2 regions of the Mesorhizobium sp. M1142 genome follow, and region 2 is predicted to be linked to the other one. Evidence: riboswitches for the same ligand, from Rfam matches in the RefSeq annotation. Region 2 holds a riboswitch; the other holds the start of a gene.
What was found. A riboswitch is a leader RNA that binds a small molecule or an ion and turns the genes downstream of it on or off. The one in region 2 is predicted to bind S-adenosylmethionine.
Positions count from the first base shown of each region.

Region 1: another riboswitch for S-adenosylmethionine. It lies ahead of NKH42_RS08970 (O-succinylhomoserine sulfhydrylase); the one in region 2 lies ahead of metX (homoserine O-acetyltransferase MetX).

Region 1 is NZ_JAMYMK010000004.1:106,104-121,781, reverse strand. It holds gene NKH42_RS09000 (LysR family transcriptional regulator) at 1-164, opposite strand, end outside; gene chvE (multiple monosaccharide ABC transporter substrate-binding protein) at 482-1,546, shown strand; gene mmsA (multiple monosaccharide ABC transporter ATP-binding protein) at 1,646-3,178, shown strand; gene mmsB (multiple monosaccharide ABC transporter permease) at 3,175-4,467, shown strand; gene araD1 (AraD1 family protein) at 4,659-5,651, shown strand; gene NKH42_RS08975 (2'-deoxycytidine 5'-triphosphate deaminase) at 5,707-6,801, opposite strand; SAM riboswitch at 6,937-7,014, shown strand; gene NKH42_RS08970 (O-succinylhomoserine sulfhydrylase) at 7,084-8,274, shown strand; gene NKH42_RS08965 (ceramide glucosyltransferase) at 8,310-9,464, opposite strand; gene apaG (Co2+/Mg2+ efflux facilitator ApaG/CorD) at 9,693-10,085, shown strand; gene NKH42_RS08955 (Hsp33 family molecular chaperone) at 10,092-11,102, opposite strand; gene argF (ornithine carbamoyltransferase) at 11,265-12,176, opposite strand; gene NKH42_RS08945 (aspartate aminotransferase family protein) at 12,191-13,390, opposite strand; gene NKH42_RS08940 (GcrA family cell cycle regulator) at 13,746-14,270, shown strand; gene NKH42_RS08935 (magnesium and cobalt transport protein CorA) at 14,381-15,388, opposite strand; gene phoU (phosphate signaling complex protein PhoU) at 15,506-15,678, opposite strand, start outside.
Region 2 is NZ_JAMYMK010000003.1:323,542-339,219, reverse strand. It holds gene NKH42_RS08090 (gamma-glutamylcyclotransferase) at 1-508, opposite strand, end outside; gene NKH42_RS08085 (DUF2125 domain-containing protein) at 622-1,623, shown strand; gene NKH42_RS08080 (prephenate/arogenate dehydrogenase family protein) at 1,655-2,590, opposite strand; gene hisC (histidinol-phosphate transaminase) at 2,597-3,706, opposite strand; SAM riboswitch at 3,845-3,922, shown strand; gene metX (homoserine O-acetyltransferase MetX) at 4,017-5,186, shown strand; gene metW (methionine biosynthesis protein MetW) at 5,245-5,859, shown strand; gene NKH42_RS08060 (DUF1330 domain-containing protein) at 5,885-6,205, opposite strand; gene NKH42_RS08055 (SDR family NAD(P)-dependent oxidoreductase) at 6,478-7,224, shown strand; gene NKH42_RS08050 (RNA polymerase subunit sigma-70) at 7,267-8,292, shown strand; gene NKH42_RS08045 (DUF1194 domain-containing protein) at 8,311-9,117, opposite strand; gene NKH42_RS08040 (ABC transporter ATP-binding protein/permease) at 9,193-11,025, opposite strand; gene NKH42_RS08035 (class I SAM-dependent methyltransferase) at 11,161-11,943, opposite strand; gene gloB (hydroxyacylglutathione hydrolase) at 12,042-12,809, shown strand; gene NKH42_RS08025 (cupin domain-containing protein) at 12,831-13,259, shown strand; gene NKH42_RS08020 (lysoplasmalogenase family protein) at 13,264-13,926, opposite strand; gene yddG (aromatic amino acid exporter YddG) at 13,926-14,831, opposite strand; gene NKH42_RS08010 (DUF3108 domain-containing protein) at 14,872-15,663, opposite strand.

The sequences.
Region 1 (15,678 bases), on a different contig from region 2:
ATGTTCATGACCTGGGCCGCGGCGCTCACCCGGCCGTGCTCGTCGAGGGCTGCGATCATGCGCATGTGACGCAGGCTCAAGCCGCTGCGCAGCAAGGTTCCGCCATCGCCCGGGATTTCATCGTAACCGGCTGATATTCCGCCAGGATTTCGCAGCGCCGCCATGATTTTTCCCTACTCGCACGCCCGGCGCCCCGGCAAAATCCGGCAGCGTCCTCACTAGCCTAAGCCATATCAGTCTCGATATAGCAACCATCAAAGATCGCATTTGACAGTTATGGCAAAGCGACACACCCTTCGCGCGTCCTGACACTTGACGATCGGCGACGAGAGAAAACTCGTATCGATTGAACCCAGAGTTTCGGGGCCGATTGGGAGGATACCGGAGATCGATTGACGGCAGCGGCGCCTTTGGCGCTCCTGCACGATTGCGCGGCCCACGAAACCCAAGGGTACGCGTCCATCAACCAGGGAGAGTTAATGTGAAGATTATCAAGACACTGGCCGCCGTCGCGGCCCTAGGCATCGCGGCTATGACGCTGCCGGCGCAGGCGGGCGAAGGCCTGGTCGGCGTGCTGATGCCCACCAAGACCTCGCAGCGCTGGATCAACGATGGCGACGCCGTCAAGTCCCAGCTCGAGGCTCTGGGCTACACTGTCGACCTGCAATACGCGCAGGACGACATTCCGAACCAGCTCAGCCAGCTGGAAAACGAAATCACCAAGGGCCCGAAGGCGCTGATCATCGCTTCGATCGACGGCACCACGATGGGCGATGCGCTGCAGAAGGCGAATGACGCAGGCGTCGTCGTCGTCGCTTACGACCGCCTGATCAAGAAGACGCCAAATGTCGATTACTACACCACCTTCGACAATTTCGGCGTCGGCGTCATCCAGGCAAAATCGCTGCTCAAGGGCCTCGGCTATCCCGAGAAGAAGGGTCCGTTCAACATCGAGCTGTTCGGCGGTTCGCCGGACGACAACAATGCGTTCTTCTTCTATAACGGCGCCATGTCGGTTCTTCAGCCGCTGATCGACGACAAGACCCTCGTCGTGAAGTCCGGCCAGATGGGCATGGACAAGGTCGGCACGCTGCGCTGGCTGGCGGCAACCGCCCAGGCCCGCATGGACAATCTGCTCTCCGCCAACTACTCGGACGGCAGCCGCGTCGATGGCGTGCTCTCGCCCTATGACGGCCTGTCGCGCGGCATCATCGCTTCGCTGCGTGCCGTAGGCTACGGCACTGCCGATCAGCCATGGCCGATCGTCACCGGACAGGACGCCGAGACCGCTTCGGTCAAGGCGATCATTGCCGGCGAACAGTATTCGACCGTGTTCAAGGACACCCGCGAACTCGCCAAGGCGACGGTCGAACTCGTCGACAAGGTGCTCTCGGGCGGCAAGCCGGAAGGCCTCGACACCACGACCTACAACAACGACGTCAAGGTCGTTCCCTCGATCCTGTTGACGCCGCATGACGTCGACAAGTCGAACTACCAGGCGCTGGTGGTCGACTCCGGCTACATCAAGGCCGAAGAACTGAAGTAATCGCGGTTACAAAGCCTGGGGTCCTGCGCAGGCAGGGCCCCTTTTCGTTGGCGAGCCAGCCCGGTATTGTTTGCGGACCTCGCAGGAGTGGTATTCTCAATGGCATCGACGATTTTGGAGATGCGCGACATCACCAAGACGTTTCCAGGCGTCAAGGCGCTGTCGAACGTCAAGCTCATGGTCGAGGAAGGCGAGATCCATGCCGTGGTCGGCGAGAACGGCGCCGGCAAGTCGACGCTGATGAAGGTGCTGTCGGGTGTGTATCCGTCCGGCACCTATGACGGCCAGATCATCTATCGCGGCGATGAGTGCCATTTTAAAGGCATCCATGACAGCGAGCGCAAGGGCATCGTCATCATCCACCAGGAGCTTGCGCTGGTGCCGATGCTGTCTATCGCCGAAAACATATTTCTCGGCAACGAGCAGGCCAGATACGGCGTCATCGACTGGAATGCCAACGAGACGCGCACCAGCGCCCTGCTCAAGAAGGTCGGCCTCAAGGAAGACCCCAACACGCTGATCACCAATATCGGCGTCGGCAAGCAGCAGCTGGTCGAGATCGCCAAGGCGCTCAGCAAGGAAGTGAAGCTGCTCATTCTGGACGAGCCGACGGCGAGCCTGTCCGAAAAGGACAGCCAGGCGCTGCTCGATCTGCTGCTCGAATTCAAGCGGCAGGGCATCACTTCGATCCTGATCTCCCACAAGCTCAACGAGGTGAACCGGGTCGCCGACAAGGTCACGATCATCCGTGACGGCCGGACCATCGAGACGTTGGCCAAGAAGGACATCTCGGAGGACCGCATCATCACGTCGATGGTCGGCCGTTCGCTCGACGACCGCTACCCGCCGCGAGAGCCGAAGATCGGTGAGACCGTTCTCGAAGTGAAAAACTGGTCGGTCTACCATCCCATCCATGCCGAGCGGCAGGTCATCAAGGGCATCAACCTCAACGCCCGCAAGGGCGAGGTGGTCGGCATTGCCGGGCTGATGGGCGCCGGCCGGACCGAGTTTGCCATGAGCCTGTTCGGCCGGTCCTATGGCCGTCGCATCACGGGCGAGGTGTTCCTTAACGGCAAGCCGATCGATGTCTCTTCGGTGAGCAAGGCGGTGGAACACGGCATCGCCTATGTTACGGAGGACCGCAAGACCTACGGTCTCAACTTGATCGACCATATCAAGCATAACATCACGCTGGCCAACCTGCCCGGCGTCTCGCGCCATGGCGTGATCGAGGATTTGCGCGAGCTTTCCGTCGCCAACGATTATCGCGGCAGGACCAATATCCGCGCCTCAAGCGTCTACCAGATGACCGGCAACCTTTCTGGCGGCAATCAGCAGAAGGTGGTGCTGTCGAAATGGCTGTTCGCCAATCCGGAAGTGCTGATCCTCGACGAGCCGACACGCGGTATCGATGTCGGCGCCAAATATGAAATCTATACGATCATCGCGCGTCTCGCCTCCGAGGGTAAGGCAATCATCGTCATCTCGTCGGAAATGCCCGAACTGCTCGGCATCACCGACCGCATCTACGTCATGAACGAAGGACGCATCGTCGGCGAAATGGCGGCGAGCGACGCCAGCCAGGAAAAGATCATGCGCGCCATCGTCCGTGGAGAAGGGAAAGCATCATGAGCACCGAAAGCGCTCCCGGGCCGCAAACCGGCGTCGCCCAGGATATACAACAGGCACCTCGCATTGCCGTCTCGGCGCTGGTCACCAATCTGCGCGAATACGGGTTGGTGCTGGCGTTGATCGCAATCATGGTGTTCTTCCAGTTCACCACGTCCGGAACGCTGTTCAAGCCGGTGAACCTCAGCAATCTCGTGCAGCAGAACAGCTTCATCATCGTGATGGCGCTGGGCATGCTTCTGGTGATCGTTTCGGGCCATATCGATCTCAGCGTCGGCTCAGTCGCCGGCTTCATCGGCGCACTGGCGGCGATGATGATGGTCATCTGGCCGCTTGGCCCATTGAGCAATCCGCTGGTGGTGTCGATCATCTGCCTGATCGTCGGTGGTGCGATCGGCGCGGCACAAGGCTACTGGATTGCCTATCACCGAATACCGAGCTTTATCGTCACGCTGGCGGGCATGCTGATCTTCCGCGGCATCTGCCAGGCGCTGCTCGGTGGCGGGTCTTCCGTGGGGCCGCTTCCAGTCGGCTTCAAGGCGCTCAGTTCCGGCTTCATTCCGGACCTGATCGGCCCATTGACACTGATACCGCCAACCGTGAACGCCGCCGGCAAAACCATTGTCGGCAGCGGCCTCACGCTGCACCTGACGACGATCGTGATCGGCCTCGTCGCCGTGCTCGCCTATGCCTATTTCGGGCTCAGGGCACGGCGCACCCGCGAGAAGCATGGCTACGAAGCCGAGCCCTTCTCGCTGTTCGTCGTCAAGACCCTGGTGATCAGCGCGCTGGCGCTGTTTCTCGTTTACCAATTCGCCACCTATAGGGGCCTCCCCATCGTTCTCATGGTGATGGGTGTGCTGATCGCGTTGTTCGTCTTCGTTACCAAACGCATGACGATCGGCCGCCGCATCTATGCGATGGGCGGCAATGCCAAGGCAGCCCAGCTATCGGGCATCAAGACCGAACGGCTGACGTTGATGGTGTTCATCAATATGGGCGTGCTGTCGGCACTCGGCGGCCTGATTATCGCAGCGCGCCTGGGGCAGGCTGTGCCGGCGGCCGGCCTCGGCAGCGAGCTCGACGTCATCGCCGCGGTGTTCATCGGTGGCGCTTCGGCGATGGGCGGCGTCGGCCAGGTCATCGGCGCGGTGGTCGGCGGCTTCATCATGGGCGTCATGAACAACGGCATGTCGATCATGGGCGTCAATGTCGACTGGCAGCAGGTGGTCAAAGGCCTGGTGCTGCTCGGCGCCGTCGTCTTCGACGTCTACAACAAGAACAAGGCTTGAGAGGCAACCAGGAGGCATACGGGTCACATCGCGGCGCTGCCGGGCGGCGCAAAGAAGTCCCTCGAGGGACCTGATCCGCGAGCGCAATCCGGACGAAGAATTTCAATCGAGGCGCGGACAACGGTCCGAGCCGCGCCGGGCAGGGTTTGCCAAGAAAGGCACGCCAAGCCCGCAATTCAGAGAGGGTTACCATGCTGATCTCACAGATCCTCGACGACGCCGAGACGATCCGCGTCGTTGCCCGCAACGGCGGCAAGACCCGCGTCATCAACGGCGCGCGCAGCGTCTATTCGCTGGCGATGGAAGCCGCGCGCACCGGCAGCGGGCTTGTCGCCCTGATCGAGCGCAAGGGCTTCGGCGAAACCATCGATCTGGACGCAGCCTACAAGAAGGGACGACTGCTGTCGCCGATCAACCATCCCGATCCGGCGCATCTCCATCTCACCGGCACCGGGCTGACGCATCTCGGCTCCGCCGCGACCCGCGATTCCATGCACAAGAAGCTCAGCACGGACGGCGAGGAACAGCTGACCGATTCCATGAAGATGTTCCGCATGGGGCTTGAGGGTGGCAAGCCGGCGAAGGGCCAGATCGGCGTGCAGCCGGAATGGTTCTACAAGGGCAACGGCACTATGGCGGTGGCGCCCGGTGCGGCGCTTGTGTCGCCGGCCTTCGCCCAGGATGCCGGCGAGGAGCCGGAAATCGCCGGTATCTATGTGATCGGCGACGACGGCGCCCCATTCCGCGTCGGCTTCACCCTGTCGAACGAGTTTTCCGACCACGTCACCGAGCGTGTGAACTATCTCTTCCTCGCCCATTCCAAGCTGCGTAACGCTTCGTTCGGCCCGGAGATCCTGATCGGCGACCTGCCGTCCGATATCCGCGGCGCTTCACGCATCCTGCGCGACGGCAAGCTGCTTTGGGAAAAGCCGTTCCTGTCGGGCGAGGCGAACATGTCGCACACCATTGGCAATCTCGAGCATCACCACTTCAAATACTCGGCCTTCCGCCAGCCGGGTGATGTGCATGTACACATGTTCGGCACGGCAACACTGTCCTTCGCCGACGGCATCAGGACCGAGGCCGGTGACGTATTCGAAATCGAGGCGCAGGATTTCGGCCTGCCGCTGCGCAACCCGCTTGAAATCGAGCAGCCGGTGAAGGTGGCGGTGAAGGCGCTTTGAGGCGTCGATGACAGCGTGATCTCCCCCCTCGTGGGGGAGATTGGCAGTTCCAAACTCATCGCGCGGCGCGGAAATGCTTGGACAGTTTCAGGCCCTGCGCCTGATAGTTCGAGCCGAGATCTGTGCCGTAGAGCGCCTGCGGCCGTTTCAGCATGTGCTCGTAGACCAACCGTCCGACGATCTGGCCGTGGTCGAGGATGAACGGCACTTCGTGGCTACGCACCTCGAGCACCGCCCGGCTGCCGGTGCCGCCCGACGCCGAATGGCCGAAACCCGGGTCGAAGAAACCGGCATAATGGACGCGGAACTCGCCGACCAGCGGGTCGAAAGGCGTCATTTCGGCGGCGTAGAGTGGCGGCACATGGACCGCCTCGCGCGACACCAAGATGTAGAATTCGTCCGGATCGAGCACCAGCTCGCCGGCGCCGCTTTTGTAGAGCGGCTCCCAGAAATCGACGACATCCTGCGCGGCGCGCTTGTCGACGTCGACCAGGCCGGTGTGGTGCTTGCCGCGATAGCCGACCAGCCCGTCCTTGTCGCCGTCGAGATCGATCGACAGCGCGATTCCGCCGCCTGAGATGTTGGGTGGTTCGGTGGCGACCAACATTTCGGCGCGGTGCAACTCGTGCAGCTCGCTTTCCGACAAGAGCGCATTGCCGGTGCGGAACCTGATCTGCGACAGCCGCGAGCCGGTCCGCACGATGATCGGGAAAGTGCGCGGGCTGACCTCCAGATAGAGCGGGCCTTCATAGCCAGCGGCGATCTTGTCGAACTCGTGGCCACGGTCGGTCATTACGCGGGTGAAGATATCGAGCCGTCCGGTCGAGCTTTTCGGGTTGGCGGAGGCGGAAATATGGGCGGGCAGCGCCAGGCTTTCGAGCAGCGGCACGATGTAGACGCAGCCGGTTTCCAGCACCGCACCTTCGGCGAGGTTGATCTCGTGCAGCTTCAGCCGGTCGAGCTTGTCGACAACCCTGTGGTCCGGGCCGGGCAAGAAGGAAGCACGCACTCGCCAGGCCTTGTCGCCGAGCCTGAGGTCAAGGCTGGCCGGCTGGATCTGATCGGCATCGAGCATGCGCGGCGATTTCAGCGCGCCCGTCTGGAACAGCTCGGAAATATGCTGATCGGGAAGAATGCCTGTCTGCCGCAAGGGTCTGGCTCCGTTCGAAGGCCGGGCGAGGTCTTGTTCTGTCGCAGGTCCGACCGTGGACGCCTTTGGCACCTGCTTGGTACAACCCTCTTAATCATGCCGGCAATTGACGCAAGCGTGGCGCGGGTCTAAAGCTCGTTATCCCGTGGTGATTTGGCCGGTCGGCTTGCAGCCACGTTAAACAAGTCGCTAAAGGACCGTCGGCCGCAAGGCCATATGGACCGGTTGCGACTTTCGCGGCCGGTTTTTTGTTGTTTGGACCAATTTTGGTGTTTGGATGGAATGATGACCAAGAAGCGCGACTGGAAGCCTCAGACCGCACTCGTGCATGCCGGGACGCTGCGTTCCGGCTTCGGCGAGACCTCCGAGGCGATGTATCTCACCCAAGGCTATGTCTACGAGACGGCGCAAGCGGCGGAGGCCCGCTTCAAGGGCGAGGAGCCGGGCTTCATCTATTCGCGCTATGCCAATCCGACGGTCGACATGTTTGAGAAACGCATGTGCGCGCTGGAAGGAGCCGAGGACGCGCGCGCGACGGCATCCGGCATGGCGGCGGTGACGGCAGCACTGCTGTGTAGCGCCAAGGCGGGCGACCATATCGTGGCGGCGCGCGCGCTGTTCGGCTCCTGCCGCTGGGTGATCGAGACGCTGGCGCCGAAATACGGCATTGAGGCAACGCTGGTCGACGGCACCGACATCGCCAATTGGGAAAAGGCGGTCAAGCCAAACACCAAACTGTTTTTCCTGGAAAGCCCTACCAATCCAACGCTGGAGGTAGTCGACATTGCCGCCGTCGCGGCACTTGCCAATTCGATCGGCGCCAGGCTGATCGTCGATAATGTCTTCGCTACGCCCTTGCAGCAGAAACCCCTGCAGCTCGGCGCCCACATCGTCGTCTATTCGGCCACGAAGCATATTGACGGCCAGGGGCGTTGTCTTGGCGGCATCGTTCTGTCGGACAAGAAATGGATCGACGAGAATCTGCATGACTATTTCCGCCACACCGGCCCCAGCCTCTCGCCCTTCAATGCCTGGACGCTGCTGAAAGGCCTGGAGACGCTGCCGCTACGCGTACGCCAGCAGACGGAAAGTGCCGGCCGCATCGCGGATTTCCTGGCCGAGCGCCCGCAAATCGCCCGCGTCATCTATCCCGGCCGCGCCGACCACCCGCAAGCGGCCGTGGTCAAGAAGCAGATGTCAGGCGGCTCGACGCTGATTTGCTTCGATGTGAAGGGCGGCAAGCAGGCGGCCTTTGCCTTCCAGAACGCACTCGACGTCGTGCTGATTTCCAACAATCTCGGCGACGCCAAGAGCCTGATCACCCATCCGGCGACGACCACACACAAGAACTTGACTGATGAAGCCCGCGCCGAGCTCGGCATCGGACCGGGAACGCTCAGGCTGTCAGTCGGCCTTGAGGACGCCGACGACCTGCTCGAAGACATCGAGCAGGCACTGAGAGTTGCCGGATAAGGGCGGGCCGAACAGAGGCAGCGGGGACGTGCCGATCAGGCGCCGGACGGGGTCTCTTCCAGCTCCGCGACAGTCTTTGTCTGGATAGTCATCACGTTGCCGCGCCAGTCGACGGCGCCGCTCAGCCATCCGCGCGCCCAAATGGCGGGAAGCATCAGGTCTCGTGCCATCATCGCCGGGATCGTGCGCGGCGACAGGTGCCATCCCTTGGCCGAGGCCAAGGCGCATTCCGGCAGGTAGGCCGCGACCAGCACGGCGATGGCGGTTGCCGGCAGGCTGACGCCGGCGTCAGCCGCAGCGATCAGTGCAAGCACTAGCGGCGGTGCCGCGCCGATCAGGATTTCGGGGGCAAAGAACAGTGCAAAGGTGACGCGGCGCAGCCGCGCCCAGCGCGCCTGCCGTGACCAGATCTCGCCAAGCGTGCGCCGGCCGAGCGGCTGTTCGAAGGGAGAGGCGACAAGATTGACCCGCAGTCCGAGCCCATTGACCAGCTTGGTCGCGGCGGCGTCCTCGGCGATCTCGGCGGCAAGCGCGCGGATGCCGCCATTGGCATCGAGCATTGGCTTGTTCCACAACATGCTCTTACCCTGGGCGAAGCCGAGGCCGAGCGCCTCTCCAGCGTACTGCCAGCGTGCCTGCAGCGTGTTGAGAAAGGCGCATTCGACCTCCCCCCAGAAGCCGTCCGGCCGCGAGCCGATCGGCGTCGAGCAGACGAGGCCAGTGTCGTGCCGCCACGCCGCCATCAGGTACTGGACGTAGTCGCTCGGCATAAGCACGTTGGAATCGGCAAGGATGACCCAGCGATAACGCGCCGCCTCCCAACCCTTCACGCAATTGTTGAGTTTTGGATTGCCGCTGATGCGGTCGTCACCGACCAGAAGGCGGGCGCGAATAGCTGGAAAGCGCGCCATTGCGGCGGTGATCGGCTTGACCACCGGGTCGTCGGCATGGGCGACACAGAAGATGAGTTCGTAGCGCGGCCAGTCGAGTGAGAAGGCGCGCTCCAGCGTCTCTTCGGCAAACGGCTCGACGCCGCGCGCCGGGATGACGATCGATACCGGCGGCGCGTTGGCCGCGGGCGGTGCAATACTGGCTGGTCGCTTCAGCTTCTGCGAAGCTAACAGGATGCTGGCGAGATTTGAAAGAAGGAGGGCTATGGAAAGGAGGGCGGCTGCGTATGTCGGTTCCATCGAGATCTGGTCACTCCAGAAATGCCGGCCGCATGACAGCCGTTTTCAACAATTCGACAGAACGCTGAGTCGTCCGGCACAAGCCTGCACACCATCATTGTCATGTGTCACTCAAATGACATTGTTTTTCGGCACCTGCGCTTGAGATCGGGCAAGAAGATGCTGCGCATCGTTGACCAAACTGCGCTGAGCATCGAAAGTTCCATCTACATTGCTTTGGAGCAGTTTATGTACAGCGCCGTCACCCGCAACATCGAAGTGCAGGTCAGGCCGTTCTATCTGGAGGATCACTCCGATCCGCCGCAAAACCGCTATGTCTGGGGCTACCAGGTGACCATCGACAATCAGTCGGATGAGTTCGTGCAGCTTCTTTCACGCTACTGGCACATCACCGACGGTACCGGCAAAGTCGAGGAAGTGCGCGGCACCGGGGTCGTCGGCGAGCAACCCGGACTCAACCCCGGCGACAGCTATCAGTATACGTCCGGATGCCCGCTCTCGACCCCGTCCGGCATCATGGTCGGGCACTACACAATGCGCAACAAGCGGGGCGAGACGTTCGACGTCGCCATCCCCGCCTTCTCGCTCGATTTGCCGGGCACGCGGCGCACCGTCAATTGAGGGCCGTCATCCAGCCGCTGCAAACTCCGCCGGGTCGAAGTCATATTGCTTCGAGCAGAATTCGCAGGCGACGTGAATGCTGCCATCCTCGGTGCTGTCCCTGATCTCCTCGGCGGAAAAGCCTTCGAGAATGCCGCGGATCTTCTCCCTCGAGCATGAGCACTGGTCGGCGACCGGCACGCCGCCGAACACGCGGACGCCATGCTCGTGGAAAAGCCGGTAAAGCAGCCGTTCGGCGCCGATCGTCGGATCGATCAGCTCGGTCGGTTCAATGGTACCAAGCAGCGCCAGCAGCTCCTGCCAGGAATTGTCGGTCGGGTCATGGATTTCCTCACGCGGATCGCCGTCGCCACCGGGAAGGTCGGGTACGCGCATACGCTCCGCCGACTGCGGCAGGAATTGCGCCAGCAGGCCACCGGCCCGCCATTGCTCGCGGGCACCGCCGACGCCGGGCGTCAGAAGCTTGGCAACCGAAAGGCGGAGGTCCGTCGGAATCTGCTCCGACTGGCGGAAATAGGTGCGTGCGGCATCTTCCAGTGTGACGCCGTCGAGCTGGACGATGCCCTGGTAGCGCTGCGTGTGAGCGCCCTGGTCAATGGTCAGCGCCAGGACGCCGCTGCCGAGCAGCGTCTGCGGTGACGTCTCGCCGGCAGAAGTCAAAGCCTGCAGCCGGTCGGCATCGAAGCGGGCATAAGCGCGCAGCGCGTGCGGCGTGGAGAAATCGGCGACCAGCATGTCGACCGGCCCGTCGGTGCGGGTCTGCAGAATGAACTTGCCCTCGAATTTCAGCGAAGTTCCGAGCAGTACCGTCAGCACACAGGCTTCGGCCAGGAGCCGGGCGACCGGCTCGGGATAGTCGTGGCGGCTGAGAATGGCGTCGAGCATCGGCCCGAGCTGGACGGTGCGGCCGCGCACGTCGAGCGGGCCGACCTCGAACGGCAAGACATGATCGTCGCCGGCGTAGCCGAATTCGCCGAGCTTGGGTTTATGTTCAGCCAATTGATGAGTTTCCAACATGACAAAGCTCCGGGGCGCGGCGATGCCGCCCTCCGGGGCGCATGCGACGAGACGCGCTCGATTTGCGTGATGCGCCTGAGATAGGCACCACCCACTCCCGGATCAAGGCGGCCCGGATCAAGGCGGCGCAGATCAGGCCGGCCCGGATCATCGCGGCCCGTATCAAGCGCCCAGGCACCAGGCCAGGACCGCCTTCTGGGCATGGAGCCGGTTCTCGGCCTCATCGAACACCACAGAATGCGGTCCGTCGATGACCTCGTCGGTAACCTCCTCACCGCGATGCGCCGGCAGACAGTGCATGAACAGCGCGTCCGGCTTGGCTTTCGCCATCAGTGCCGCATTGACCTGATAGGGCAGGAAGACATTGTGGCCGCGGGCACGGTGCTCCTGGCCCATCGACACCCAGCAGTCGGTGACGATGCAGTCGGCCTCGTGAACGGCCTCCTCGGGCGAGCGGGTGAATTTCAGCTTGCCGCCATTGGCTTTCGACCAGTCGACATGCTTCTGAGCCGGTTCGCTGCCCTCGGGCACGGCGACGTTCAGCTTGAATTGGAACCGCGCAGATGCCTCCAGGAGCGAATGCAGCACGTTGTTGCCGTCGCCGGTCCAGGCGATCGTCTTGCCGGCCACCGGACCGCGGTGCTCTTCGAAGGTCATGATGTCGGCCATCAGCTGGCAGGGATGGGTCTCGTCGGTCAGCCCGTTGATGACGGGGACCGTAGCGTTTTCCGTCAGTTCCAACAGCCGGTCATGCGAGGTGGTGCGGATCATGATGGCATCGACATAGCGCGACAGCACCTTGGCCGTGTCGGCAATGGTCTCCGAGCGGCCAAGCTGCATCTCGGTGCCGGTCAGCATGATCGTCTCGCCACCCAACTGCCGCATGCCGACGTCGAACGATACGCGCGTGCGCGTCGACGGCTTGTCGAAGATCATCGCCAGCACCTTGCCTTCGAGCGGCTTGCTGCGTTCTCCGGCCTTGAGCCTTGCCTTTCGCACAGCTGCGTCGTCGAGCATGAAGCGCAGATCGCCTTCGGAAACGGCAGAAAGATCGGTAAAATGGCGAAGGGACATCAGGAATTCCAGGATTACTTCGCAGCGGCAGCGACGATGGCATCCGCCAGGCTCTTGGCGCCGGCACGAATGCGCTCGAGCGCCTCGTGGATCTCGGCGTCAGTGACGGTGAGAGGCGGCAGCAGGCGGATAACGTTGTCGCCGGCCGGAACCGTCAAGAGATGCTGGTCACGCAGTGCCACCGTGACCTTGGTGTTGGGCATCGCGCATTTAAGCCCAAGCATCAGGCCGGTGCCCCTGATGCTTTCGATAACATCCGGAAATTCGTCGGCGACACCGGCGAGCCCCTGCTTCAACAGCAGCGCCTTGCGCCGGACGTCCTCGAGAAAGCCGTCTTCCAGCACCACGTCGAGCACGGCGTTGCCGACCGCCATCGCCAGCGGATTGCCGCCGAAGGTGGTGCCGTGCACGCCGGCGGTCATGCCGACCGCCGCCTGGTCGGTGGCGAGGCAGGCACCCATCGGGAAGCCGCCGCCGATGCCCTTGGCCACCGCCATCAGGTCGGGGGTGACGCCCGCCCATTCATGCGCAAACAGCTTTCCGGTGCGGCCGACGCCGCATTGGACCTCGTCGAAAATCAGAAGCAGTCCGTGCTGATCGCAGAGCTGCCTGAGCCGCTTCAGCGATTGTGTCGGCACTTGCCTGATACCGCCCTCGCCTTGCACCGGCTCGATCAGGATCGCCGCGGTTTCAGGCGTGATCGCCTTTTCGGCTGCATCCACATCGTCGAAGCCGACCTGGTCGAAGCCGTCGACCTTGGGACCGAAACCTTCCAGGTATTTGTACTGGCCGCCGGCGGCGATGGTCGCCAGGGTACGGCCGTGGAAGGCGCCTTCGAAGGTGATTGTGCGGTATCGCTCGGGATGGCCCTTGACGAAGTGGTAGCGCCGCGCCGTCTTGATGGCGCATTCGAGCGCCTCTGCGCCGGAATTGGTGAAAAACACCTTGTCGGCGAAGCTGGCGTCGGCCAGCCGCTCGCCGAGCCGGCTCTGTCCCGGAATCTCGTACAGATTGGAGACGTGCCAGAGCTTGGCGGCCTGCTCGGTGAGGGCCGCGACCAAATGCGGATGGCTGTAGCCCAATGAATTGACGGCGATCCCGCCGGCGAAATCGAGATATCGCTCGCCCTTATCGGTGACCAGCCAGGTGCCTTCACCGTGGTCGAAAGCCAGGGGTGCGCGAACAAAGGTCTCGAAAAGCGCCGAACCGCTCATTATATGCGTCTCCGGAACCGGAAAAATCAAAAAGCCGCCAAAGCGGCGGCCCTTGTGGCTTATCGTGTTTTTCGGCCGTGAAGTCAACGAAAAGGTCGCGCAAGGACGTGCGGCAAGCCCTCCAGCATAACGCCGGCTCATAAGCGACCGGGCAAGTTGGGGAAAACCGAAAAAACCGATTCGTGTTGGCCTTGGGACTCTTGTCACCGAGTCAGCGCATAAGGTAATTGTAGTAGAGAAATAACTAGATTTCGTGCGGCGGACCTAATCACCCGATATATGTGGTGTCTGCCCGGCAGAAGCCGGGTCGGGAATGGATTCCGATTGCCGCACGTTTCAGCAGGAGCGCGGTCTCATGAACTGGACTGACGAGCGAGTCGAACTTCTCAGAAAATTGTGGTCGGAGGGCCTCAGCGCCAGCCAGATCGCCGCACAGCTTGGCGGGGTCAGCCGCAATGCCGTCATCGGCAAAGTGCACCGGCTGAAACTGTCCGGTCGCGGACGCACGACCGCCTCACCGGCACGCCAGAAGAAGACGGTACAGGGATCGACGATCCAGAAATCGGTGTCTCGGGCAGCAAGCGCCACGCGCCATGCCACCACGTCGATGTCGATCGGTGCGACCGCGCTCAAGGCGCAGTTCGATGCCGAACCGGTGGCGCGCCACTATATCCGCCCGGTCGAGAACGTCGTCGTGCCGATCTCGCGGCATCTGCAACTCGTCGAGCTGAACGAGCGCACCTGCAAATGGCCGAATGGCGATCCGCTTTCGGAAGATTTCCATTTCTGCGGCAACGACGCCGCCGAAACCGGGCCCTACTGCAAGTACCACGCCCGCGTGGCGTTTCAGCCAGCATCGGAGCGGCGGCGGCATAGATAGGCAGTAGGCAGTAGGGGAAGATAGCGCTTCACAAGGGTCGTTTCGCCAACAACTCACTCCCGTATTGCCTATTCTCTACTGGCTACTGGCTACTGCCTATTCCCTTACCCTTACAGCCACCCATTCTTGCGAAACCGCCAGTAAAGAAACGTGCAGATCAGGGCAATTGCCGCCAGGACGGCCGGGTAGCCATATTCCATCCTCAGTTCCGGCATGTCGCTGAAATTCATGCCATAAATGCCGGCGAATGCCGTGGGCACGGCCAAGATGGCGGCCCATGAGGCAAGCTTCTTGGAAATCGCCGTCTCCTGGCTTTGACCGACCAGAAGGCTCGCCTCGAAGGCGAAAGCGAGAACCTCACGCAGGCTGTCGATCTTTTCCTGGACAGTGCGGATATGGTCGGTGACGTCGCGAAACAGCGGGTGCATGGCTGTGTGGATTTGCGGCAGATCGGCGCTGGTCAGCCGCCGGCAGACCTCCACCAGCGGCAGAGCAGCGTTGCGCAGGCGCAAGAGATCGCGGCGCAGCATGTAAAGCCGCTCGATATCGGAGCCGGTCATCGGTTTCAGCAGAACCTTGTCCTCGATCGCCTCGACCTCGTTTTCGATCTGCTCGAGCACGGGCATGTAGTTGTCGACGATGAAATCGAGAATGGCGTAGAGGACGAAATCCTCGCCCTTGGCGAGGGAATGCGGACAGCTTTCCCAGTGCTGGCGAACGGCGGCGTAGGAGGTCGAGGGGCCATGCCTGACGCTGACGATATAGCCGGCGCCGACGAACAGATGCGTCTCGCCGAAGGTGACACGGCTGTCGATCAACTGCGCCGTGCGGGCAACGATGAATAGGGCATCGCCATATTGCTCGATCTTCGGCCGTTGGTGCGGATGCTCGGCGTCCTCGATCGCCAGCTCATGCAGATGGAATTGCGCCTGGACGCGCAGTAACAAATTGCGGTCGGGCTCCAGCAGTCCGATCCAGACCACGTGGCCCGGCTTCCCGGCCCATTCGCCGGCTTCCTCGATCGGAATGTCGGCGATGCGCCGCCCAGCCGTATAGACGCCGCAAGCGATTATACCCGACATCGGCGGCGCAGGAGCAAACTCGCGGACATATTCCATCGCAGCCTCCTGGAGGCGGGGCCTTCATCGCGGAACTGAGAAGTCAGCGCGTCGAAAGCTTAGCGCAATTTTCTGTCAGGTGGCGAATCCGAAATTCGCATTAGTATCGAGAGACACTCATTTCGCTGGTTGCGTTGCGGGAAGAATAACCTTGTCCGTCTTGTCGCCCTTCGGACGATCGGCCGGCATCTGGTCCCCGGTGACGATATAGTAGATCGTCTCGGCGATGTTGGTGGCGTGGTCGCCGATGCGCTCGATGTTCTTGGCGCAAAACAGGAGATGCGTGCAGG
Region 2 (15,678 bases):
CTTCCAGCCAATGATCGCTTATACCCAGTGCTTCGAGGTGCTCCAGCGTACTGAGCACGTAATCCTCATTCCTCCCCGACTGGCCGACGGCGCCGCGAACGACGGCCGCCGCCTCGGCCGGGTCGAGCGCACCGGCATATTGCTCATGGCTGCGGTCCACGACATAGGCGATGGCTTCGACCGTCCGGCTCCCATCCGTTTCACTCTTGTCGAGGCGAACACTGAGCACACGTTCGAGATAGACGTTGGTGACCAGCTCGCGTTCGCGCAGATAGGTGATGACCTCGTTGCGCAGCTCGCCTGGGACCCGGAACGCCAGCCCGATGCAGGAGCCGCCGCGGTCGAGTCCGAGCACCAGGCCCGGCCGTTCGCGCGTGCCGCGATGCACGAAAGAATAGACGCAGAGCGAACGGCGGTAGCCATGCAGGCGGGCACGCCGCGTCTCGACATGCGCGAATCCCGGCCGCCAGATCAGTGAGCCGTAGCCAAAAACCCAAAAATCGCCCATATCGCCAAGCCTGATTGTAACGAACCACTCCACCGGTGGTGTTTCAGTCCGTCTACCTGTTGTTGCCGCAAGCGACAGCCCGCCCGTGCCACCGCGTTAACGAAAGCCGCAGCATGACGTCAAGTGACGAGCGCCAGCCGCCCAGCCAGCGTCGCCGCCTGTTGTGGCTTGCCGCTTTCATTCTCGTGCTGTTCGGCATCTACAGCGCGGGCTGGTTCTACCTGGCGGATCTGGTCGAGAGCGCCGCCGACAAGGCGGTCGCCGATCTCGATGACAAGGGCGTCAAGGCCGACTGTGCCAATCTCGCGGTCAGCGGCTATCCCTTCAGCTTCACCCTTTCCTGCGACAGTCTGGCTTACGAGGACGACAGCCGCAACGTCGCGGCCTCGACAGGCAAGATCAACGCCGCCACCCAGATCACGCGGCTTCTGTCGCCTGCCGCCGAGCTTAGGGGGCCACTCAGGACCTCCGTTCCCGGCATGACCCCGCTCTGGATCGACTGGGATGATCTGCGGGCCGACATGAAGCTGTCCTGGCCGCTGCCGAGACGCCTCTCGCTGCAGGCAGAAGGCCTGTCCGGCCAGACCGATCCCGCAGACGATACCGATCCCGTCTCGCTGTTCAGCGCCGGAACTGCCAGCGGGCAATTGCGCCCAAACGGCCCGGACATCGACTATGCCGGCAATTTCACCGATCTCGAAATCGACGCGGCGGCCATCGACGGGCGCGTCTTGCCGCCGCTCGATGGCAGCGGCGATGTGACGCTGAAGAACGGCGTGATGCTGATCATGGCAAACCCGAAGAGCCTGCGCGGCCTCGCGGCCGAAATCCACGAGCTCGATCTGTCGTCCGGAACTGCGCGCATCACCGTTTCCGGACCGCTGTCGGTCGATGACGGCGGTCTCATAAATGCCGATCTGACGATCAAGCTCAATGATCCAAAGGCCGTGGCGGCGATCCTTGCCACCGCCATCCCCGAGCAGAAGAAAGAGATCCAAACCGGCTTTGCCGGACTGGCGCTGCTCGGCAACCAGCCGTCGATGCCGCTGAAGATCGTCAGGGGCAAGGCCTCGCTCGGCTTCATCCCGCTCGGCAAGATCAAGCCGCTTGACTAGGCGGTCGGGACTGCGATCGGCCTGCCGCGGCTTATCCCTTCGGCGGGTGTTCGACTGCCTGGCGACCGAAATCCGGTACGTCGATGTCCTGGCCGGCCTCGATGATCGAGCGGCGGACGGCGCGGGTGCGGGTGAACAGGTCGAACAGCTTTTCGCCGTCGCCCCAGCGGATCGCCCGCTGCAGCGAGGACAGATCTTCCGAGAATCGCGCCAGCATTTCGAGGATGGCATCCTTGTTGTGCAGGCAGACGTCACGCCACATGGTCGGGTCGGATGCGGCGAGACGGGTGAAGTCGCGAAAGCCGGAAGCCGAGTATTTGATGACCTCGGACTTGGTCACCGACTCCAGATCGTCGGCGGTACCGACGATGTTATAGGCGATGATGTGCGGCAGGTGCGAAACGATGGCCAGCGTCATGTCGTGATGCTGCGGGTCCATCGTGTCGATGTTGGAGCCGCAGCGGCGCCAGAATTCCGAGAGCCTTTCCAGTGCCGCGGGATCGGTGCCGGGCAGCGGCGTGAAGATGCACCAGCGGTTCTCGAACAGTTCGGCAAAACCCGCATCTGGTCCCGACTTTTCGGTGCCGGCCAAAGGATGGCCGGGAATGAAGTGCACGCCATCAGGCACATGCGGCTGCATCTGCGCGATCACCGATGCTTTGGTCGAGCCGACATCGGTGAGGATGGCGCCCTTCTTCAGCGCCGGCGCGATCTCCGCGGCGACGATACCCGAAGAGCCGACCGGCACCGAAACGACGACCAGATCGGCATCGCGAACCGCCTCTTTCGCATCCGTCGTGTAGGTGTCGCCGAGGGCGAGTAGGCTTGCCCGCGCCAGCGTCGCTTCGCTGCGCGTCGAAATCGCGACTTGGCCGGCGAGCCCCTCGCGGCGGATGACGCGGGCCAGCGACGAGCCGATCAGGCCGATGCCGACCAGCGCGATCTTTTCGAACATCGGTGAGGTCATGGTGTTCTAGCTTTTCAGGAATGTCGCGAGTGCGGCGACAACGCCGCGGTTGGCCTCTTCGGTGCCGATGCTCATGCGCAGCGCGTTCGGAAAACCGTAGCCGGAAACGCGCCGCAATATGTAGCCGCGCGCACTGAGGTAGTCGTCGGCGGCGGCCGCCGAATGCTTTTTGTCCTCGCGAAAGTGGATAAGGATGAAATTGCCGACGCTCGGTGTCACCCGCAGCCCAAGCCCGCTTAGTTGCTCGGTCAGCCATGCCAGCCAGGTCTCGTTATGCGCCACGCTGCGCTCGATATGGACGCGGTCGCGGATCGCCGCGATACCGGCCTCGATAGCCGTCGCATTGACGTTGAAAGGCCCGCGCACGCGGTTGATCGCGTCGATGATATGCATTGGCGCATACATCCAGCCGATCCGCGCGCCGCCCAGGCCCAACTTGGAGAAAGTGCGGGTCATGACCACGTTTTCTGCGCTACCCACCAACTCGACGCCGGCTTCATAATCGTTGCGCCGGACATATTCGGCGTAAGCTGCATCCAGCACCAGAAGCACGTTTCGCGGCAGGCCGGCATGCAGGCGGCGCACCTCCTGGAACGGCACGTAGGTGCCGGTTGGATTGTTGGGATTGGCAAGGAAGATGATCCTGGTACGCGGCGTCACCGCGGCAAGGATTGCATCGACATCGGCGCGTTCATCGGTCTCCTTGACCGTAACCGGGACGGCACCGGCCGATTGTATGTAGATCTTGTAGACCATGAAGCCGTGTTCGGTGATGATGGCTTCGTCGCCGGGCGCGAGGTAGGTCTGCGCCAGCAGGCCCAGAATCTCGTCGGAGCCGTTGGAGCAGACGATGTTCGCCGGGTTGAGCCCGTGCACCTCGGCGATCGCTTCCCTCAGACGCCTGGCGCTGCCGTCGGGATAGACCGCGAGCTTGTCGGCGACCGCGCGCGCGGCCTCTATCGCCTTTGGCGAAGGGCCGAGCGGGTTCTCATTCGACGACAATTTGTGGACCTTGGCGACACCTTCAGGCGCCGCGCTCTTGCCGGGTACATAGGCTTCGATGTCCATGATGCCGGCGCGGGGCCTTGGACGTGTCTGATCCGGTATCTGGCTCATTCCATGAAATCCGTCGAGAGTGCCTCCATCCGGAAGCCGCAGCGGAAATACAAGCCGTGGCCCGGAATGTCGAGGGGCGGCAATTCGGGATCAAGAACTTGCCGTTGACGAAGCCATGCGTCGGTCCTAGAAGAGCAGCGAAAGTTCCGTGGTGATTTGGCCGGTCGGCTTGCAGCCACGTTAAACAACTTGCTAAAGGGCCGTTTGCATCTTGTAACCGGCTTTGCGAAGGCATGGCCGGTTTTTTGTTGCCCTGGCTGGTTGTTGCCCAGACTGGCGGTGGACAACTGAAGGCGGGCAAGGAGATATGATGGTCGCTTTGCGCGCGCGAAAAACCAACAACGAGGCCGACCAGCCGTCGAGCCCGGTGTTGCGTTTCGGCGCCGACAAGCCGCTCAAGCTCGACGCCGGCACGCTGCTGTCGCCCTTCCAGATTGCCTACCAGACCTATGGCACGCTCAACGACGCGCGCTCCAACGCCATCCTCGTCTGCCATGCGCTGACCGGCGACCAGCATGTCGCCAACACCAATCCGGTGACCGGCAAGCCAGGCTGGTGGGAAGTGCTGATCGGCCCCGGCAAGATCATCGACACCGATCGTTTCTTCGTCATCTCGTCCAACGTCATCGGCGGCTGTCTCGGCTCCACCGGCCCCGCCTCGACCAATCCCGCCACCGCCAAGCCCTACGGGCTCGACCTGCCGATCATCACCATCCGCGACATGGTGCGCGCGCAGCTGATGCTGGTCGAGCATTTCGGTATCGAACAGCTGTTCAGCGTGCTGGGCGGCTCGATGGGCGGCATGCAGGTGCTGCAATGGGCCTCGAGCTATCCCGAGCGCGTCTTCTCGGCGCTGCCGATCGCCACCGGCGCCCGCCATTCTTCGCAGAACATCGCTTTCCACGAGGTCGGCAGGCAGGCAGTGATGGCCGACCCGGACTGGCATGGCGGCAAATACTTCGAGCACGGCAAGCGGCCGGAAAAGGGGCTGGCGGTGGCGCGCATGGCCGCTCACATCACCTATCTGTCGGAAGCAGCGCTGCACCGCAAGTTCGGCCGCAACCTTCAGGATCGCGAAGCCCTGACCTTCGGCTTCGATGCCGACTTCCAGATCGAGAGCTACCTGCGCCATCAGGGCATGACCTTCGTCGATCGCTTCGATGCCAACTCCTATCTCTACATGACCCGGGCGATGGACTATTTCGATCTCGCCGCCGACCATGGCGGCCGGTTGGCCGATGCCTTCGCCGGCACCAAGACGCGCTTCTGCCTGGTTTCGTTCACCAGCGATTGGCTGTTCCCGACCGAGGAAAGCCGCTCGGTCGTGCACGCGCTGAACGCGGCCGGCGCCTCGGTCTCGTTCGTCGAGATCGAGACCGACCGCGGCCACGACGCCTTCCTGCTCGACGAACCGGAACTGTTCGCCGCCATCAAAGGCTTCATCGCCTCGGCGGCGCGGGCGAGAGGGCTCGGCGCATGACCCCGAAAAGTTCCGGATTGTTCGGATCAGGACCATGCGCCAGGCAAGTGACGAGCCCATGAGCGTCAACCGCGCCCAGCGCGTCGACCTCGAGGTCATCGCCGATCTCATCCCGCCGCAGTCGCGGGTGCTAGACGTCGGTTCCGGCGACGGCCTGCTGCTCGAATTGCTGCAGGCGACCAAGAAGGTCGACGGTCGCGGGCTGGAACTGTCGCAGCGCGGCGTCAACGAATGCGTGGCGCGCGGCCTGTCGGTCATCCAGGGCGATGCCGATAAGGATCTCCAATTCTATCCCGATAAGGGCTTCGACTTCGTCGTTTTGTCGCAGACCTTGCAGGCGACCCGCAATCCGAAATTGGTGCTCGACGAACTGCTCAGGATCGGCAACCGCGCTATCGTCTCATTCCCAAATTTTGGTCACTGGCGGGTGCGCTTTTCGCTACTGTTCAACGGCCGCATGCCGGTGACCAAGGACCTGCCCTATTCCTGGTATGACACCCCCAACATCCATTTCTGCACCATTCGCGATTTCGTCAATCTGTGCGACGAGCTTGGCGCGACGGTGGAAAAGGCGACCGCGCTCGACGCCAATGGCCAGCGGATCGGCTTCTCGATGCCGTGGTGGTTCTGGAATTTTTTCGGCCAGCAGGCGGTGTTTCTGCTGAAACGATAAGAGCCAATCGTCGCGGATCGTCCCCTTATTCGAGAACGTCGGTGGCCTTGTGCGGGTGCTGGACGCCATCGACCAGGACCACGTCGGACTGAGAATTCTCGGTGCGCAGCGGCAAGATCTCCTGATAGGCGGGCGAGCGGTACCATGCACGCACCTGCTGCATGTCTGGAAATTCGATCATGACGAGGTGGCCCGGCCAGGTGTTTTCAACGACTTCCACCTCGCTGCCATGCACGATGAAGCGCCCGCCAAACGGCTCCAGCGTGGCATCGATCTTGTGCAGGTACTCGACGATCTGCGGCCCCGGCGTGACCTGGCGCATATGCGCGACGGCGTAGGCGGTCATGGCTGTACTCCCTGGTGGTCGAAGCCGGACAACCGGCTTGATGGGAGCAGTTTGCCGAGACCTTGCACGCTGGTCGATTACCCCCGAGGTAATGACACTGAATACAAAACCGACGCGCCTCTGCCGTTGCTGCTCCGAACAGGGCCGTGCGCGAGCCCTGCTGTCACCTGAAAAATATTTCCGCCTGGCGCCGATGATTTCCGCACGCCTGCGCTGTCCTTATCGATGAGCGCGCCTGGATGGTCCGGCGGCCGGGAGCAGAGAGGTGATCCATGGGATCGTTGCAAGGTCAGAATGTTGTAGTCGTCGGAGGCAGCCGCGGGGTCGGCCGCTCCATCGCGGAGGCCGCCCTCAAGGAGAGAGCGACGGTGCTGGCCGTGGCCCGCGGAAAACAGGCCCTGGCGCAATTTGCCTGGGAGGTCTCGGGCGTGAAGACGCTCGTGGTCGATGCGACGGTGGACTCCGCCCCCGATAAGGTCTTCGCCGCGCTGGAACCGGACGTGCTGGTAATCTGCGCAGGCGCGCTGGCCCCTTCCGCGCCGCTGCACGAACAGAACTGGAAGGCGTTCTCCGCAAATTGGGACACGGACGTCAAGGCATCGTTCCTGTTTTGCCGGGCCGCTCTGCGGCGTCCGCTCAAGCCGGGAACCCGTATCGTTCTGATCTCCAGTGGCGCGGCCTTGACCGGCGGGCCACCCAATACCGGCGGCTATGCCGGCGCAAAACGCATGCAGATGTTCCTGGCCGGTCATAGCCAGAAGGAAGCCGACCGGCTCGGCCTCGGCCTTCGCTTCATGGCGCTCGCGCCGATGCGCATCATGCCGGAAACCGGCGTGGGCAAGGCCGGCGTCGACAGCGTCGCTGCCTATATGGGCATCCAGCCGGCGGACTTCATCGCCGCCATGACCGACATGCAAACCCCGGCCGACGTCGGACGGGCGGTGGTCGCGCTCGCCACCGGCCAGCCGCAAGGCAGTTCCTTCATGGTGAGCGGGAGCGGGCTTGCACCGGCCGCTTGAGGCGCGCGTAATGCAACGCTCACTCGTAACCGCACAGCCCGCATGACAGACGCTCAACCACCTCTGGAACCAGCAGGCCAGCCGATCCTCGATCGGCTGGCCTTCGAGAAGGTCACGGCCGTCCATCGCCGCGAGCTCAAGCTGCATTGCTATCGCATGATGGGTTCGCTGCACGAGGCCGACGACCTCGTCCAGGACACGTTGCTTCGCGCCTGGCGCGCCAGGTCGGAGTTCGACGGGCGGGGTTCGGTTCGCGGTTGGCTCTACATGATCGCGACCAACGCTTGCCTCAACGCCATCAATGCGAGGTCGAGGGCGCGTCGCATTCTCCGGGAACTCGGACGGCCGCCCTCGCACGGGGCGGCCGTAGGCGGGCCCGTAGCCGACATCGCCTGGCTGGAGCCCTACCCCGACGCCGAGCTTCCAGACATTGCCGGCAGCGAGCCAGGTCCGGAAGCTCGTTACGAGAGCCGCGAGGCCGTCCAGCTCGCCTTCGTCGCCGCGATCCAGGATCTGCCGCCCAGGCAGCGCGCCGCGCTGCTGCTTGCCGACGTCCTGGGATGGTCGGCTGTTGAGACGGCGCGTTTGCTGGGTGGATCGACGGCTTCGATCAACAGTGCGTTGCAGCGGGCCCGTGCAACGCTGGCGGCGCGCTATCCTCAGGGACGGCCGGCCAGCCGATCACGACCCAGCCCCGAAGAAGGCCTGCTGCTCGAACGCTACATGCAGGCCTGGCAGGCCGCCAATCTCGACAGCTTGATCGAGCTGCTGCGTGAGGACGCCATCTATACAATGCCGCCTTGGCGCGAATGGTATCAAGGCCGCGAAGCGATCCGCGGTTTCTTCGAGACCGTCTGGCCGAGGTTTGGCGGCTTCCGCACGCTGGCCACCCGGGCCAATGCCCAGCCGGCGGTCGGGGTTTATTCCCGCAGCCACGATGGCCCTGAATGGCGGGCCCATTCCCTGCACGTGTTCGACGCAGCCGAGGGCGGGATCGCTTCCTTGACGATCTTCATAGGACCGCTCGGGCCATCTCTGTTCCCGGCCTTCGGCCTGCCACCAGCCTAACCTGCCCCTGGGCTAGCCTTATCGGTCGAGTTCCGGGAAATATGGGTCCGAGAAAAACCGCCGGTCGCGCTCGCCTTGCAGGCAGTCGATCGGTGTGTCGATGCGGATCGTCCTCGGATCCACCTTGGGATACTCGATGCCGCTGACCTCGAGGATCAGTTTGCGGCGAGTGGCGGTGGCGAATTCGGAAGCAGCATAGATCGGTAGCACGAACGAGCCAGGCCCGCCGGTGACGCATTCGGCATAATACCGGTCGAGATGGCTGAAGGTGGGTGACGGGCTGATCAGGATCGGCAGCCCGTTGATGACGATGCCCTTCGCCAGCGCCGCATCGCGTGCCGTCGTGACCGGCAAGCCGGTGTTGTTTGGGCCGTCGCCCGAGACGTCGATGACGCGACGTTTGCCGGTGAAGGCCGTGCCGTTGAAAAGCTCGACGCCGAAAGCCACTGCGCCGGAAATCGAGGTGCCGCGAAAGCTTCTGAACGGGCGGGCCGCGATCTTGTCGGCGAAAGCGTTGGCGCTCTCCTTGCTGTCGACGACCTGCCAGGCAATGACCGCATCGTCGCGGATGGTGCCGGCCCATTCGAAATAGGCGATGGCGATGCGGCCGGAGGTGCCGGCACGCACGGCGTTGATGAAGTCGGGATGGCGCAGCGCCGCGACATAGCCGGCGCGCTGCAGGGCAAACTCCCTTTCATCCATCGACTGCGAGATGTCGACGGCCAGCACCAGCTCGACATCGACGGCAAGTGCATTGGCCGGCGCGGCCACGGGTGCCGCCGGGGCGCAGGCAAGGCAGGCGAGCAGGGCGAAAGCGTCAAGCATGGCCGATCGGAACGTTCCCATCTGAACGATCGCGACAGTTTTTCGCCGCGATCGCGGCGAAATAAAGCTTGGTTTCTATTTCTTTCGGCCAGCCGAGGCGATGGCCGGGGGCGGTTCGATGGCCCCTGCCCTGATACGGGCCGGCTTGAGGGCCGGTTGGCCGGCATCCTTGACGATGGTCAACGCCCGCCGGAAGAAGCGGCCATTGTGCTGGCCGCGGCCGATATTGAGGATCGCGGCGTCGGGAATGCGCTTCTCCAGCATCGACAGCACTTGCCTCAGCGTCGGGCCGTCGAACGCGTCCAGCGCCTCGTCGATAATCACCCATTTCGGCCGTCGCAAGGCGAGCCTGGCAAAGGCCAGCAGACGCTGCTCGTCGTCGCTGAGCTCACGCTCCCAGCGCGCCGACCGATCGAGCGAGGACGACAGGCGCTGCAGCCCGACATCGGCCAGCACCTCCGAGATCTCGGCATCGGCCGCCTCCGCCGCGCCGTCTGCATGGTTGAGCACCTCGCGCAGCCTGCCGAGCGGGAAATAGGGGGTGCGCGGAACAAAGATCGGCGCTTCTCCGGCCGGCATGCCGATCCGTCCGCTGCCCCACGGCCACAGACCGGCAATGGCCCGGAAGAACAGCGTCTTGCCGGCGCCCGGATCTCCGGTGATCATGACCCGGTCGCCGGCGCGGATTTCGACATGCGGCTCGGCAAGCTTGGTGCATCCCTCGGGCGAGGCGATCTCGAGTTTCTCGAAGGTCAGGCTGCCGTCCGGGTTTTCGCCGAACGAAATGCGCCTTTCCGTATCGTGCAGCGCGTCGGTGTCGCCAAGCGCGATGCGGAAGTCGGCGACCCGCATCAGCGTGGCGCGCCAATCGGCGATGCCGCCGATATTGTTGATGAACCAGCGCAGCGAGGAATGAACCTGGTTGAAAGCGCCGACTGCCATCATCAAGCCGCCAAAGCTGATATCGCCGGCGAAATAGACCGGTGAGGCGACCAGGATCGGCGCAACGACTGTGATCCAGCCGTAGGTGTCGGTAACCCAGGAAAGATTGATCTGGGCGCTGTAGATGCGCCGCATGGCGCCCAGCACCATGCCGAGATCGAATTCGAGCCGGCGTCTGGCATCGGCCTCGCCATGCGCCAGCGCGATGGCATCGACATTCTCGTTGACGCGAACCACCGAGGAGCGCAGCTCCGCTTCACGCGTATAGCGATCGTTGTTGAAGCGGATCAGCGGCCGCCCGACCAACCAGCTCAACCAGGAGGCGGTGCCGGCATAAAGGATCGCCGCCCAGACCATGTAACCGGGTATGGCCAGCGAATGGCTGCCTATGTGGAAGACGAAGCCGGAAGACAGCGACCACAAGACGCCGACGAATGAGGCAAGCAGGATGCAGGACTGCAGCAGGCCGATGCCGAGGCCGGTGGAAAGATCCGAGAGATGCGCGACATCCTGCTGCAGGCGCTGGTCGGGATTGACGCCGATGGCGCCGGCATGGGCCAGCCGGAAGGCGCGCGCCGGCCGCATCCACTCGCCGATCAGATCGAGCGTCAGCGCCTCGCGCAGCTTCAGGCGGATCATCTGGTCGAGCCAGGTCTGGCCCACGTTAAACAGAAGCAGCCCGCCGGCTATTGCCGCAAAGACCAGAAGCTGATGCAGGAAGGCCTGCATGTCGCGCCGCGCCAGCGCGTCGAAGAACGGTTGGTTCCAGCGGTTGAGCAGAACCTGCCCGACGGAGGTTGCGACAATGACGGCGACGATGCCGATTGCGGCCCAAAACAATTGTTTTCGCACTGGCGAGGTGGTCAGCGCTATCTTGATTGTTGCCAGCTGCTCACGCAGGCTGCTGGCTTCGATCGACGCGGCAAGCTTCTGGGCGCTGGCCTCGACATCCGGATGATCAGCCATGAGTGAATCCTTGCATTCGGAAGCGGTGCTGAAGCCCGGTCATAGAAATCGCCGGTCATAGAACCGATTGCGTATGCCTTCAATCGGGCAGCGAACCCGTCCGCGACAGATAGGTGAGAAAAAGCCTGCGTCGGATCACGAACGCGTCATCTTGGCGGCGCCGGACGTTTGGCCCGCGACAGTCCGGCCAAGCGTCGGCGCGCCATGCGGCGAGAGAACCGGCACGAAGACGCGGCGGGACGCGCGCTGGGCAACCGGCACGCCTTGATAAAGCCGCTTCTGCGCCTCGACGACGATAACGCCCGAAAAGATCGGCCAGAAGCGCCGGCCGGCGCGTTCCAGCACATTGTGAAACTGCATCATGAAACGTCGCGGCGACGGCGGGAAGAACAGCGCATCGGACCATGCCGCCGGCGTGAAATTCGCTTCGCGCAGCAATTCAGTGAGCTGGCCGCGCGAGAACGGCCGGCCATTGCCGAAAGGCGTATGCTCGAAGCGCGCCCAGACGCCGCGCCGGTTGGGCACAACGATGACGACACGGCCGGCCGGCGACAGCACCCGCCAGATCTCGTTCAGCGTCTCGCGCGGGTTCTCGACATGTTCGAGCGAATGGACGAGCAGCATGCGGTCGATGCAGGAATCGACCAGCGGCAGTTCCTCGTCGAACACCAGCGCGGTCGCCGTCGGCCCCGTCGCCGGCCAGACCACCGCGCCCTGTGTTGCCGGCATGAAGGCAAAGACACGCTCGGCATCGCTGCCGAAGCGTTCCAGCCACGGCAAGGTATAGCCGAGACCGACCAGCCGCTCGTTGGGCACTACGGCCCATATCGAGGACAGCGCCATGGTGATCGAGCGTTCGGCCAGGCGGCCGAGCGTGGTCGAATAAAAAGAACGGAGATCGACAATGTCTGAATGCATGCGCGGAACGGTAGCTTCGAAGCAGTCCAAGTTCAACAAAGGCAGATGACATCGGCTGGCAGGCGCCCTATGTCTGCGGCAATAAAGGGAGAGATGCGATGCCGGTCGAGATCGAACAATTCATGTGCCGCAGCGACAATTTCGGCGTGCTGGTGCACGACCCGAAAAGCGGCCAGACGGCGCTCATCGATGCGCCCGAGGAGGCGCCCATCCTGGCGGCGATCAAGCGCACCGGCTGGACCCCGACGATGATCCTGACCACCCACCACCATCTCGACCATGTCGAGGCCAATCTGGCGCTGAAGGAGCGTTTCAAGCTGCGCATTGTCGGTCCGGAAGCCGAAAAGGCAAAGATTCCCGGCATCGACGAAACCGTCGAACAGGGCTCGGTTGTCCGCCTCGGCGACGAGCGGATCGAGGTCATCGCCACGCCCGGCCACACTGCGGGCCATGTCACCTATCATCTGCCGGCGTCGAAAGTGGCATTCGCCGCCGACACGCTGTTTGCGCTCGGCTGCGGGCGGCTGCTCGAATGCAAGCCGCCGGTGATGTACGAATCCCTGAAGAAGCTCGCGGCGCTGCCGGCCGACACGGTCGTCTATTGCGGCCATGAGTATACGCTGGCCAATGCCCGTTTCGCGCTCACCGTCGACCCGACCAATTCGGCGCTGAAAGAGCGTGCCGCCAAGGTCGAGGCGCTGCGCGCCGACGGCAAGCCGACGCTGCCGACGACGATCGGCGAGGAACTGTCGACCAATCCGTTCCTGCGCTGGCACGATCCGGCGATCCGCAGGCATCTCGGCCTGGAGAACGCCTCGGATGCCGAAGTGTTCGCCGAGATCCGCAAGCGCAAGGACAATTTCTGAGCGGCGCCAGGAGCTAGGGTCATGACCAGTTCCGCCGAAATCATCGCTCTGCTCGGCCTGAAGCCGCATCCGGAAGGCGGCTGGTATGCCGAGACCTTTCGCGACGGCGCGGCAGGCACGCGCGGCCATTCGACGGCGATCTATTTCCTCCTCGAGAAGGACCAATTGTCGGCCTGGCACCGGGTCAAGGACGCGGCCGAGGTCTGGCATTTCTATGACGGTGCGCCGCTGGCGCTATCGATACATCGAGAAGGCGGTCCCGGCATCGAGGAGATCCTCGGTACCGGGCTCGCTGCAGGCGAGCGGCCGCAGATCGTCGTGCCGGCAGGCTGGTGGCAGTCGGCACGCAGCCTCGGCGAATGGACCTTGGTCGGCTGCACTGTGGCGCCGGGTTTCGATTTCGCCGCCTTCGAACTTGCCGAACCAGGCTGGCTGCCGGGAACCCCATAGGCACCTAGCCCAGCAGGAAACCCAGCGTGATCGCCAGCTGGCCGACGTAATACAGCGCCCATGCCGCATGGCGCACCCAAATGCGGTGCGGCGAGATGGCGGGCAGCAGGAACTTTTCCGCGGCATGCAGCCCGTCGGACAGGATGAGCAGGACGATGCCGCCAACGACCCCGACGCTGTTCAGGGTGAGCGCCGCAATGCCCATGGCAAGCAGTGCCGCGGCATGCACGCCAATCGGCAAACGCAAGGCGGGGCCGACGCGGCGCCGGAGCGCGAAAACCATCGCCAACACCAACACGGCCATCGCCAGCACGATCGCTGCTCGCCACGGCTCGGCCAAAAGCAGCCCGAGGCCGCCGCCGGCACGCAGGAACAGCACGACGTAAAGCACGTGCGCGGCAAGAAAACTGGTTGCGCCGCCAAGAAATGCCTTCTCGCCGTCGCGCGACAGGAGGGCGACGGCGCTGACGCCGAGTGCGGCGACGAGCAGCCATGGACCGCCCTGCTGCACGACCAGCACCGCAAGCATCGCCACCGCCAACGTCCTTGCCGCCGACCGCGAAAGGCGCGGCGGCATGCCGAGGCTGAACGCGTAAATCACCGCCGCCGCCAGCGAAAACACCAGCGTCGCATTGGCATTGGCATCGATGCCGCCGGGAAACGGCATCAAGCGTTTGCCTCGCTCGTAGCCCTCTTGCGCAGGAACAGCGATTTCGCCGCGAGTGCCGCGCCGCCGGTGATCAGCACGCAGGCGGCGAGGATGCGCCATGACGGCTGGGCGAAGCCGGCGGCGATCAGCACCAGGGTGGACAGCAGCGGCGCGGCATAGCTCGCCGCCCCCAGCACCTGGATGTTGCCGCGCTTGACGCCGATGTCCCAGGCATAGAACGCCGCCCCCACCGGCATCAGACCGAGGCCGAGCACGGCCAGCCACTGGCCGGCGCCGGCGGGCAGCACCGTCTGTTCAAGCAATAGGTGGCAGACCAGCGAAAGGACCGCGGTGGCGGCGCAGAACCAGGTAACGATGCTGGTCGGCACCGACGGGAAGCGCCGCGACAACAGCGAATAGGACGACCACAGCACCGCACAGACGCCGGCCATGGCGTAGCCGAAGGCATAACGCGCGTCGAAGGCAAGCCCGCCACCTTTGGTGACGATCAGGACCGTGCCGGCAAGGCCGAGCAGCGCGCCGGCGACGTGATTCCAGGCCAGCCGCTCGCCCGGCATCAGCGCCGACCCCAGCACGATCAGCAGCGGCCACAGATAGGCGATCAGGCTGGCCTCGACGGCCGGCGCATTGCGCAGCGCGGTGAAGTAGAAGAAGTGGTAGCCGAACAGGCCGGCAATGCCGATCACCCAGACTTTGCGTGGTATTTCGACCTGGCGCGGTATCTTCGCGGCCCCGTCGGCTGCCGGCATGAACAGCCGGGCAAACAGCCCGACGCAAGTGCCGATCGTAAAGGTGATTGCCGAAAGCAGGAACGGCGGCACGGCGCCCGAAGCATCCGTAAGCAGCGCCAGCAGCGCCCACATGGCGACCGCGGAGAAGCCGATCAGTGTTGCGCGCGCCATACCCGTCGCCCCGTGCCCCGTTGGCGGCGCACCATCACGCCTATTCGTTTGCTTCGAACCGCTCCGCGCTGATCGTCAACGGACCGATTTGCGTGCTGACCGTGGCGCGGATCGGCGCATATACGCCGCTTTGGCCGACTGGTGCAAACGTCACCATGATGCGGCTGCGTTTCTTCAGGTAGTTCAGCGCTTTGCGGTTCTTGCGGTAACCGGCCACCGGCTCGAAGCCCAGCCTGCAAGTGACCGTATCGCCCTTGTAGCCGGCCACCGAAATCGACCCTTTGGACTCGTAGGTCAATTTGAGATCGGCCCGCATTTCGCCGTCATAGAGCTTCACCGTGCGCCCGCAGACCTGGTCGAGGCTGTCGGCATGGATGACGGTCGCGGCCATGGGGTCGAGGACCGATACGAGATCGCTGCCGGCCAGCGGTATCCAGTTGTTGGGATTGCGCTTCTTCGGCTCAGGCACGACCTTGGTCGAGGTGACGACGCCGTTGGCAAACCGGATGTCGATCATCGATGCCTTCTTGCCGGAGGTGTAGTCGGCGTGGAACGCTTGCGGCTGCAACCGCTTGCCCGAAATCTTGCCCTTCGACGAGATCGTACCTCGCGTATCGTCGAACAAAGTGGCGAGGCCGGCAGCGGAGACGCTGCCCTCGATCGAATAGGTGTCGCCCTCGTAATGGCTGGAGAATTTCGCTTTGGCCACGGAAAGGCCGAGGAACGATACCGAATACTCGCCCGTGAAGGATTGCGGCTCAGCGGCCGAAACCGTCGTCGACAGCGCGACGGCCATCAGCACGACCAGGGCATGGAGGAAAGAACGAGGCATGGCGGGTCCTTGGTT